DNA from 2 places in the Paenarthrobacter sp. NPDC058040 genome. Region 1 is predicted to be linked to the other one. Evidence: riboswitches for the same ligand, from Rfam matches in the RefSeq annotation. Region 1 holds a riboswitch; the other holds the start of a gene.

The links. Region 1 has a riboswitch for thiamine pyrophosphate ahead of thiC (phosphomethylpyrimidine synthase ThiC). Riboswitches for the same ligand answer to the same signal wherever they lie in the genome.
Region 2: it holds a riboswitch for thiamine pyrophosphate, as region 1 does, so the genes downstream of both, thiO (glycine oxidase ThiO) here and thiC (phosphomethylpyrimidine synthase ThiC) in region 1, are expected to answer to the same signal.

Annotation. Positions count from the first base shown of each region.
Region 1 covers NZ_JBHVRN010000005.1:303,588-308,316, reverse strand. The annotation lists gene ACFVSJ_RS09195 (VOC family protein) at 1-383, opposite strand, end outside; gene ACFVSJ_RS09190 (amidohydrolase family protein) at 457-1,545, opposite strand; TPP riboswitch at 1,620-1,727, shown strand; gene thiC (phosphomethylpyrimidine synthase ThiC) at 1,722-3,554, shown strand; gene ACFVSJ_RS09180 (alpha/beta fold hydrolase) at 3,537-4,259, opposite strand; gene ffh (signal recognition particle protein) at 4,310-4,729, opposite strand, start outside.
Region 2 covers NZ_JBHVRN010000003.1:44,629-49,357, reverse strand. The annotation lists gene ACFVSJ_RS04765 (RNB domain-containing ribonuclease) at 1-498, opposite strand, end outside; gene ACFVSJ_RS04760 (ferritin-like fold-containing protein) at 540-1,208, shown strand; gene thiE (thiamine phosphate synthase) at 1,205-1,870, opposite strand; TPP riboswitch at 1,898-2,017, shown strand; gene thiO (glycine oxidase ThiO) at 2,010-3,266, shown strand; gene thiS (sulfur carrier protein ThiS) at 3,263-3,499, shown strand; gene ACFVSJ_RS04740 (thiazole synthase) at 3,503-4,300, shown strand; gene ACFVSJ_RS04735 (hypothetical protein) at 4,380-4,682, opposite strand; gene ACFVSJ_RS04730 (DUF3107 domain-containing protein) at 4,718-4,729, opposite strand, start outside.

The DNA of each region.
Region 1 (4,729 bases):
TCGATTCCGTTGCCCTCGGGATCGGTGAAGTAGAACGCCTCACTGACCAGGTGGTCGGCACTGCCCACAAAAGCCCGGGGCTCGTATTGCGCGGCGGTGGCGATAGTGGCGGCAAGCGAGGGCTGATCGTCGAAAAGAATCGCGGTATGGAAGAGGCCGGCTTCGCCACGCCCCGGGATCTGCAGGCCCGCCGCGGGGGCAAGGTGGACCACCGGCTTGCCCAGGCGGCCCAGGTAGAGGCCGCCGTCCTGCTCGGCCACGATTTGAAGGCCCAGCGCGCGCTGGTAGTAGTCGCTCATGACCTTCATGTCGCCTACCTTGAGCATCACTGTGCCCATGGTGAGGTCGGCAGGCAGCAGGTCCTGGCTGGATGAAGTGGTCATGTGATGCTCCCGGTAGGTCAAGGTGGCCGCTTTTCGGCTCGTTCTACCTATCTAAATTACTTGAAGCTTCAATTTATTCCCAGCGGACGACGTTGCCCCTGAGGACCACGTGGCCCAGCTCGTGGACCGTGGCCAGCACCCGCCGGGGATCCGCACGGCAGAGCACGACGTCGGCACTCGCCCCTTCGCTGATGCCCTCGGCTCCCAGCCAGGCCCGGGCGCGCCAAGCGGCAGCGTCGAGGACCGCGGAAGGCGGCAGGCCGGCGTCGTGCAGTTCCTGCATCTCGTCGGCAATCCGCCCATGCTTGATGACACTGCCGGCATCGGTGCCCGCGTAGATGGAAACGCCTGCTTCGAAAGCCTCCAGGACCCGCTCGCGACGCCGTTCCCACAGGCTGGTCATGTGCTGGGCGTAGTCGGGAAATTTAGGCTTGGCCTGCGCGGCGATGTCTGGGAAAGTCGCGATGTTCACCAACGTGGGCACGATTGGCACCTGCTGTTCCACCAACCGGGGTATGTGCCGCGGCAAAAGCCCCGTCGCGTGCTCGATGCAGTCGATTCCGGAGTCGAGCATCTGGTCCACGGTTTCTTCCGCGAAGCAATGCGCGGTCACGCGGGCGCCCTCATCGTGGGCGGCAGCAATGGCGTCTTTGACCACGGCGGCGGGAAATGACGGCGAAAGGTCGCCGATCCCGCGGTCAATCCAGTCGCCCACGAGCTTGACCCAGCCGTCGCCGTCGCGGGCTTCCTTCCGCACCGTCTCCACCAACTCATCAGGCTCCACTTCATGGCCCAGGCCGCGCAGGTACCTCCGGCTCCGGGCAATGTGCCGCCCTGCGCGGACCAGCCGGGGCAAGTCCTCCCGCTGCTGGACCCAGCGCGTGTTGCTGGGCGAACCGGCGTCACGGATCAGCAGGGTTCCCGCGTTTCGGTCCGCTACCGCCTGGGCGAGGGTGGTCGGGTCGTCAACCGACCCGCCCGGACCAAGGCCGATGTGGCAGTGCGCATCCACGAAGCCCGGGAGCACCCATCCGTCGAGCACTTCATCCGGCACGGCTGCGGGACGTTCAAAGGTCAGCTTTCCGTCCACGGACCACAAACCCTGGCGTTCGTCATCGGCTGCCACCAGCACGGGACCACTGAATTCAATGATGTTGGCCATGGCAGAAGCCTAGCCGGGACCGCCGGCCGGCTCGCTTGTGACTGGGACCACCCGCCTGGCTGTGGTAGCTTCGTCTACGACCACACGGGAGCCCTTGCAGGGGCTGAGATCAGACTGACGCAGTCTGCGACCGTTGAACCTGTCCGGGTAATGCCGGCGAAGGAAGTGAGTAATCCTTGAGCACCACAGAATCACAGCACAGCCCTGCCCAAAACCAGTCCGGTTCCGCAGCAGGCACGGCGGAAACGGTGACCCAATCCCTGAAATCCCACTCGCTTGCCTGGCTGGAAGATCCCGGCCACGGCATCCGCGTGCCGGTGACTGAAATCGCGTTGGAACCCTCGCCCAACGGCCAGGCAAACCAGCCACTGCAGGTGTACCGCACGGCGGGCCCCGGAAGCGATCCAGTCGTAGGGCTGGAGCCCTTCCGCCAGGCGTGGATCGAGGCACGCGGTGACACAGAGGCGTACTCGGGCCGGGAACGGAACCTGCTGGACGATGGCAAGTCGGCCGTGCGGCGCGGAGCCGCCTCGGCTGAGTGGAAGGGTGCACAACCCGTGCCCCGCCGCGCCGTCGAAGGTAAAACCGTCACCCAGATGCATTACGCCAAGCAGGGCGTCGTGACGCCCGAAATGCGGTTCGTCGCCTTGCGGGAGAATTGCGACGTTGAGCTGGTCCGCAGCGAAGTCGCTGCAGGGCGGGCCATCATCCCCAACAACATCAACCACCCCGAGTCCGAGCCCATGATCATCGGCAAGGCCTTCCTGGTGAAGATCAACGCCAACATCGGCAACTCTGCCGTCACCAGTTCCATCGCCGAGGAAGTGGACAAACTCCAGTGGGCCACCCAGTGGGGCGCCGATACCGTCATGGACCTTTCCACGGGGGACGACATCCACACCACCCGCGAGTGGATCATCCGCAACTCCCCCGTCCCCATCGGCACGGTGCCGATCTACCAGGCGCTGGAAAAGGTCAATGGCGAGGCCAACAAGCTCACGTGGGAGATCTTCCGGGACACGGTGATCGAACAATGCGAGCAGGGCGTTGACTACATGACCATCCACGCAGGTGTCCTGCTGCGCTACGTTCCCCTCACCGCCAACCGGGTCACGGGCATTGTGTCCCGCGGCGGTTCCATCATGGCCGGATGGTGCCTTGCCCACCACCAAGAGAACTTCCTCTACACCCACTTCAATGAACTGTGCGAGATCTTCGCCAAGTACGATGTCGCTTTCTCGCTGGGTGACGGCCTCCGCCCCGGGGCCACGGCGGACGCCAACGACGCGGCGCAGTTCGCCGAACTGGATACCCTGGCCGAACTGACACAGCGGGCCTGGGAATACGACGTCCAGGTCATGGTTGAGGGACCGGGGCACATTCCCTTCCACCTGGTGCGGGAGAACGTGGAACGCCAGCAGGAATTGTGCAAGGGCGCCCCTTTCTACACCCTCGGGCCGCTCGTGACCGACGTTGCGCCAGGGTACGACCACATCACCTCGGCGATCGGTGCCACGGAGATTGCCCGCTACGGCACGGCCATGCTCTGCTACGTGACCCCCAAGGAACACCTGGGCCTGCCGAACAAGGACGACGTCAAGACCGGCGTGATCACTTACAAGATCGCAGCCCATGCCGCGGACCTTGCCAAAGGACACCCCGGCGCCAACGAGCGCGACGATGCCCTTTCCAAGGCACGCTTCGAGTTCAGGTGGCGGGACCAGTTCGCACTGTCCCTGGATCCGGTCACCGCGGAATCATTCCACGATGAGACACTTCCCGCCGAACCGGCCAAGACGGCACACTTCTGCTCCATGTGCGGACCCAAGTTCTGCTCGATGCGCATCAGCCAGGACATCCGCGATGAATACGGATCGGCCGAAGCCCAGGCCGCCATAGCCGGGATTTACAGCGGAATGCGCGAGAAGAGTGAGGAATTCCTCGCCGCCGGAGGCAAGGTCTATTTGCCGGAACTCCAGGTTCCCGCCGCCTCAGGACGCGCGAACTGACGAAGCCCTGCCGACCTCGGCGATGAAGCGTCGGATGATCCGGTCGCCATCCACCGAGTCCTGGGGCCGGTGCCCTCCAGCTGCCACGCGCCGGAGGGCACCGGTTTCCTGCAGGTAGGCGGCGATTTCCTCGTACAAAGGTTCCCAGCCGCCCGTCAAGACCAACGTGGGGACGCCCGGAACGATATGGAGCTGGGCCTCCCACGGTGGCGCCTGCAGCCTCAAGCGGCGGGCGGAGCGCTGCGCTTCCGGGGTGTCCAGCCCGCTGGCTTCGGCGGAGAAGGCGCGCCTGAAGTACTCGCGCTGGTAGTCGGAGTCGTTGAGCCGGCCGCGCACGTCGAAGAGAGGTTCCATCAGCGCGCGGTGGGCTGCCGTAGCGGGCAGCTCAGCCGTCAGGGACAAGCACGCAGGTTCAACGAGGACCAGCGAGTGCACCAGGTCCGGGCGGTCCACTGCTGCAAGCATCGCGGAAATGGCGCCTTGCTCGTGCGCCACCACGTGGCCTCCGCCGGCAGCGCCCAGCGAATCGAGCAGGATCGCGACATCGGCGGACACATCCGATTCCACCGGATCGGCAACGGGGTGGAAACCATGGCGCCGCAGGAACAGGGCGTCATAATCCAAAGCCATGCCATGTTGCTTTGGCCAGGCCGCAGCGCCGAAACTGCCCAGGCCGTGGACAAAAACTACGCGCTGCTTGTGCATTGGATCAGACTATTCCACGGCACCGACATCCCCGGAGGATGCGTGGATGGTTACTTGCCCAGGAACTTGTCGAAGCCCTTGGGCAGGTTCAACGAGGACGGATCGAAATCGGCAGCCCCCTGGCCGAAAGCAGCACCCTTCGGCGCTGAGGCGGCAGCCGCACGCTTCGCCTCGGCGTCGCGCAATTCCTGCGCTGCCTTGGCCGGGTTTCCGGAGCGGGCCTTCTTCTTCGGGGCGTTCTTGCCACCCTTGCGCCCTCCGCCCGGGCCACCGAGTCCCGGCATCCCGGGCATTCCCGGCATTCCGCCGCCCTGGGCAAGCTTCTTCATCATCTTCTGGGCTTGCGCAAAGCGCTCCAGGAGGCCATTGACCTCGGAGACGTGAACACCGGAACCTTTGGCGATACGGGCACGGCGCGAACCGTTGATGATCTTCGGGGCAACACGCTCGTGCGGGGTCATGGACCGCAC
Region 2 (4,729 bases), on a different contig from region 1:
CGATGCGCGTGCGACGGAGACAGCCGCGATGTCCGCTTTGGCATCAAGATCGAAGTCCCAAACGAACGCGCCGCAGTCCTGGCCGGCCAGCAGGCTCCCTGCGTGCTCGCTGATGACCTCCGGGTGCAGGGGAATCCGGCCGTCGGGCGCGTAGTAGGTCTGGCCGCGCTGCCTGGTTTCCCCATCCAAGGCCCCACCAGGGACAACAAAAGAGGGGACATCCGCAATGGCGTAGAGAACCTTGTAGCCGTCGCCGGCCCGGTCGATGAAAAGGGCCTGGTCCAGGTCGGTGGAGGTGGCGGGATCGATCGTGACGAACGGAACGTCGAGCAAATCCCGGGCCGGGAGCTGGTGGTGTTCAACGGCCGCGCGTGCCTCGTCCAGAGCTCCGCCGGGGAAGTCGCCGGGCAGTTCCAGCTCGGTCCTCAGCGCGGCCAAGGACTCTGCGAGCTGGTCGGAAGAATCGTCGACGTTGGGCGCTATCCGATGATGTGACACGAAAGTCAGACTAGCCCGAAAACGGCGGATAGTCTTGGAACATGGGCACCTCCACAGGCCGCGACGATTCCCAGGGGCAGCTCGCCGCCGAGCTGCTGGGCGCCATGGCCTACGGGGAGTTGTCCGCCTTCGGAAGGTTGTCCTCCGACTCGCGACTGGCGCCCACGCTCCGCGAACGGGCCATGCTGGCCAAGATCGCCGTTGGTGCCTTCGGAAACTACGCCGTAATCAGCGGCCGGCTCGCGGAAATGGGAAACGACCCCGAGGACGCCATGCTCCCGTTCCAACGCTCGTTCGATCACTTCCACGAGCGGACGCCGCCCGGAGACTGGTTCGAATCGGTGGCCAAGGCCGACGTCATAGATACCGTCTCCGCGGATTTCTACCGGACCGTCGCCGGTTTCCTCGACTCCGGCACCCAGCATTTCGTCCAGCAGGTTGCCTCGGCCGACCAAGCAACCGAAGCCCTGCGGATCCTGCTGCGACGGGCCCTGCGGGATGACCCGCGGCTCGCGTCGCGGCTCTCACTTTGGGGGCGCAGGCTGGTCGGTGAGGCCCTGACACAGGCCCAGCGCGTCGGTTTGGAGCATCCGCATCTTGGGCCACTGCTGCGCGACGGCGGCGAATCCCGTGCCGCAGTGCATCAGCTGACCGCCGAGCTTGCGGAGCGGCACGGGCGCCGCATGACCGGCTTGGGGCTGACGGCCTAAGCCGCGTCGAGGGCCGCCAGCAGCGCCTGGGCGGCCGCCGTCGGGTTATCTGCCGCGGTGATGGCACGCACCACCACTATGCGGCTGGCTCCTGCGGCAACCACTTGTTCCACGTTGCTGAGGTCGATGCCGCCAATCGCGAACCAGGGCAGGTCAACGTCGGCTTGCTTTACGGCCTCCGCGGCATATGTGACCAAGTCCAGCCCCACTCCGGCCCGGCCCGGTTTGGTGGGCGTCGCCCAGAGCGGGCCGACGCAGAAGTAGTCCAGGCCACCGGCGTCCCGGGAGGCCGCAACTGCCGCGTCCACCTGCCCAGTGGAGTGGGTGGAAAGGCCGATGGTCTCCTCATCAGTGAGCAGGTCCCGGGCAGCCCCCAAGGGGATGTCCTTTTGGCCGATGTGGAACACGGGAGCCCCGGAAATACGGGCAACATCGGCGCGGTCATTGACGGCCCAGAGCCGCCCGTGGCGGCTGGCCACCTTGCTGAGGACCTCCAGCAGTTCCAGTTCTTCGCCGGCCTCGAGCGTCTTGTCGCGGAGCTGGATAATATCCACTCCGCCCTCGAAGGCGGCATCCACAAAATCTTCGAAATCGTCCTGCTGCCGGCGGGCGTCGGTGCACAAATAGAGGCGGGCAGTGGCGAGGAGGTCAGGCTGGGTCATGCAAACCAGAGTAGTTCCTCTAAACTGGGCACGTACTGCGGGAGCCGCGACGTTTGTCTTTATGACTGTCCGGCTGAGAGGGCTTCAGCGCCGACCGCTTGACCTGATCCGGCTAGTACCGGCGTAGGGAAGGAAATCCATGGCAGAAGCCATTTACGCAGATGTCGCCGTCATAGGCGGCGGCGTCATCGGACTCGGAATAGCGCACGAAGCACGGCGGCGCGGCCATTCGGTAGTCCTCATCGATCCGGCACCCGCCACCGGCGCCACTTATGCCGCGGCAGGCATGCTGGCCCCCGTCAGCGAACTCCACTACCAGGAGGAGGACCTCCTGGAACTCATGCTGGAATCGTCGCGGCGCTGGCCCGCGTTCGTGGACAGCCTCGCCGGTCCGCGGGAAACCACCGGTTACCGTACGACGGCGACGCTCGCCGTGGGTGCCGACGCCGCCGATCGCCGCGCGCTCGCAGACCTGCGCTCCGTGCAGGTGGCCGAGGGCCTCCAGGTGGAGCCGCTGCTGCTGCGGGACGCGCGCGAACGGGAACCCCTGTTGAGTCCGCAGATTTCCTGCGCGTTCCACATTCCAGCGGACCACCAAGTGGATCCGCGGAAGCTCGCGGCATCCCTGCTGGCGGGCTTGGCTGCGCACAGGCCCGCCGACGACAGCTGGGTAGAGGGGGCCGACGACGGCTTCCACGTTCGGCATGCGGCAGTCCGCTTGCTCTGGGACGAAGGCCGGGTGGCCGGCGCTGGGCTCAGCAATGGTGGGCAGGTCCTGGCCAAGGAAACAGTCCTTGCCAACGGCCTGGATGCGGCAACGATCAACGGACTTCCGGGGCAGCTCGAGCTCCCCTTGCGTCCGGTGTATGGGGACATCCTCAGGCTGCGCGTCCCGGAAACCTTGCAACCCCTGGTCACCTCAACCGTCCGGGGAATGGTGAGGGGTGTGCCGGTCTACATCGTTCCGAGGGAGGACGGGACCGTGGTAATCGGGGCCACCCAGAGGGAAGACGGACTGTCAACCGGGTCCAACGCTGTCTCAGCCGGTGGCATCTACCAGCTTCTGCGCGATGCCCAGGTCCTGGTTCCCGCGGTCGCGGAATTGGAACTCCTCGAAGCTACCGCCCGGGCCAGGCCTGGAACGCCGGACAACGCGCCGCTGTTGGGACGTGTGGCCAGCGCCGACGGGCAGGTTCCGGGCCTCATTATTGCCACCGGCTTCTTCCGGCATGGCGTTCTCCTGGCGCCGGCGGCCGCGGCGATCGTGGGCGACCTGATAACGGGCTCGGTGGATCCGCGCTGGTTGCGCTTCCGGCCGGACCGCTTTGCAACGCCTGGCCTGGCGCCACACCACACTTCTGCAGACACGGAATCTTTCAGCAAGGAAACAGCATGAACATCAAACTCAACGGAGCAGACCACGCAGTAGCGGATGGCGCCTCGGTCAGCACCCTCGTCACCTCCGTCACCGGCCGCGCACTGGACCACCGCGGACAGGCGGCCGACGGCGGCAAGTTGGGTGTCGCCGTCGCACGTAACTCCGAAGTAGTGCCGCGCAGCCAATGGGCTGCCACGGACCTCGCCGAAGGCGATGAGCTGGAACTCGTTACCGCAGTCCAAGGAGGCTGAACCATGACCACAACAAGCACCGAAACCCGGATCGACCCCTTGGTCATCGACGGGGTGGAATTGTCATCCCGGCTCATCATGGGGACCGGCGGAGCCCCCAGCCTGGAAGGCCTCGGCGCGGCACTTCTGGCCTCCGGGACGGAACTGACCACCGTGGCCATGCGGCGCTACTCTCCGGCAGAGGCGGGCTCGCTTTTCCAGCTGTTGGTGGACAACAACATCCGGGTGCTCCCGAATACCGCAGGCTGCTTCACAGCAAAGGACGCTGTGCTGACGGCGGAACTGGCCCGGGAAGCGTTGGAGACCGACTGGGTGAAGCTTGAGGTCATCGCAGACGAGCACACCTTGCTTCCGGACGCAGTCGAATTGGTGGATGCGACCGAGCAATTGGTCAACAGGGGCTTCAAGGTCTTCGCGTACACCAACGACGATCCCGTGCTGGCCCTGCGACTGGAGAACCTGGGTGCCACCGCCGTCATGCCGCTCGGTGCGCCGATCGGCACCGGCCTGGGTATCCTCAACCCGCACAACATCGAGGTCATCGTCTCCAGGGCTTCTGTTCCGGTGGTCCTGGACGCCGGCATCGGCACCGCTTCCGACGCCGCGCTTGCCATGGAATTGGGGTGTGACGCCGTGCTTCTCGCTACCGCCGTGACCCGGGCACAGAACCCTGCTCTGATGGGCGAAGCCTTCAAGCACGCTGTCCTGTCCGGCCGGTTCGCCCGGCAAGCGGGACGGATTCCGCGCCGGGAGCACGCCCTGGCGTCCTCGGCCATGGAAGGCCGCGCAGAGTTCCTCTAACGCTTAAACAGTTGTGGCCACTGCCCTTGAGGGCGGTGGCCACAACTGTTTAGGAACAGGGAACGTTCCCCGGACGCGCCTAGAGTCGCAGGGCTTCGGTAAGGGCCGTAGTATCCCGCGAGGTACGCGTGCGGCCCAGGAAGACCACGGCGCCGGCCGCGGCGGCCGTACCCAGCACGATGGGCAACACAAAGGGAATCCACGTCAGCCCGGGCTGATAGCCCAAGCCTGCCGCAATGAAAGCCACCCAAGCCAAGGCGCCAACGCCCAAAGAAACGCCGGCCGGCAGGGCAATGCCGTACTTGCCGTGCCGTTTGTCGTTTGCCCACACCAGGAAACCTGTGGCGACAGTCGCAAACGCAACAACGACGAGTGAAAGCATGGGGACTCCTTAGCGGCAGTTGTCAGGGCAAAGTGTCAGAGTGCGCC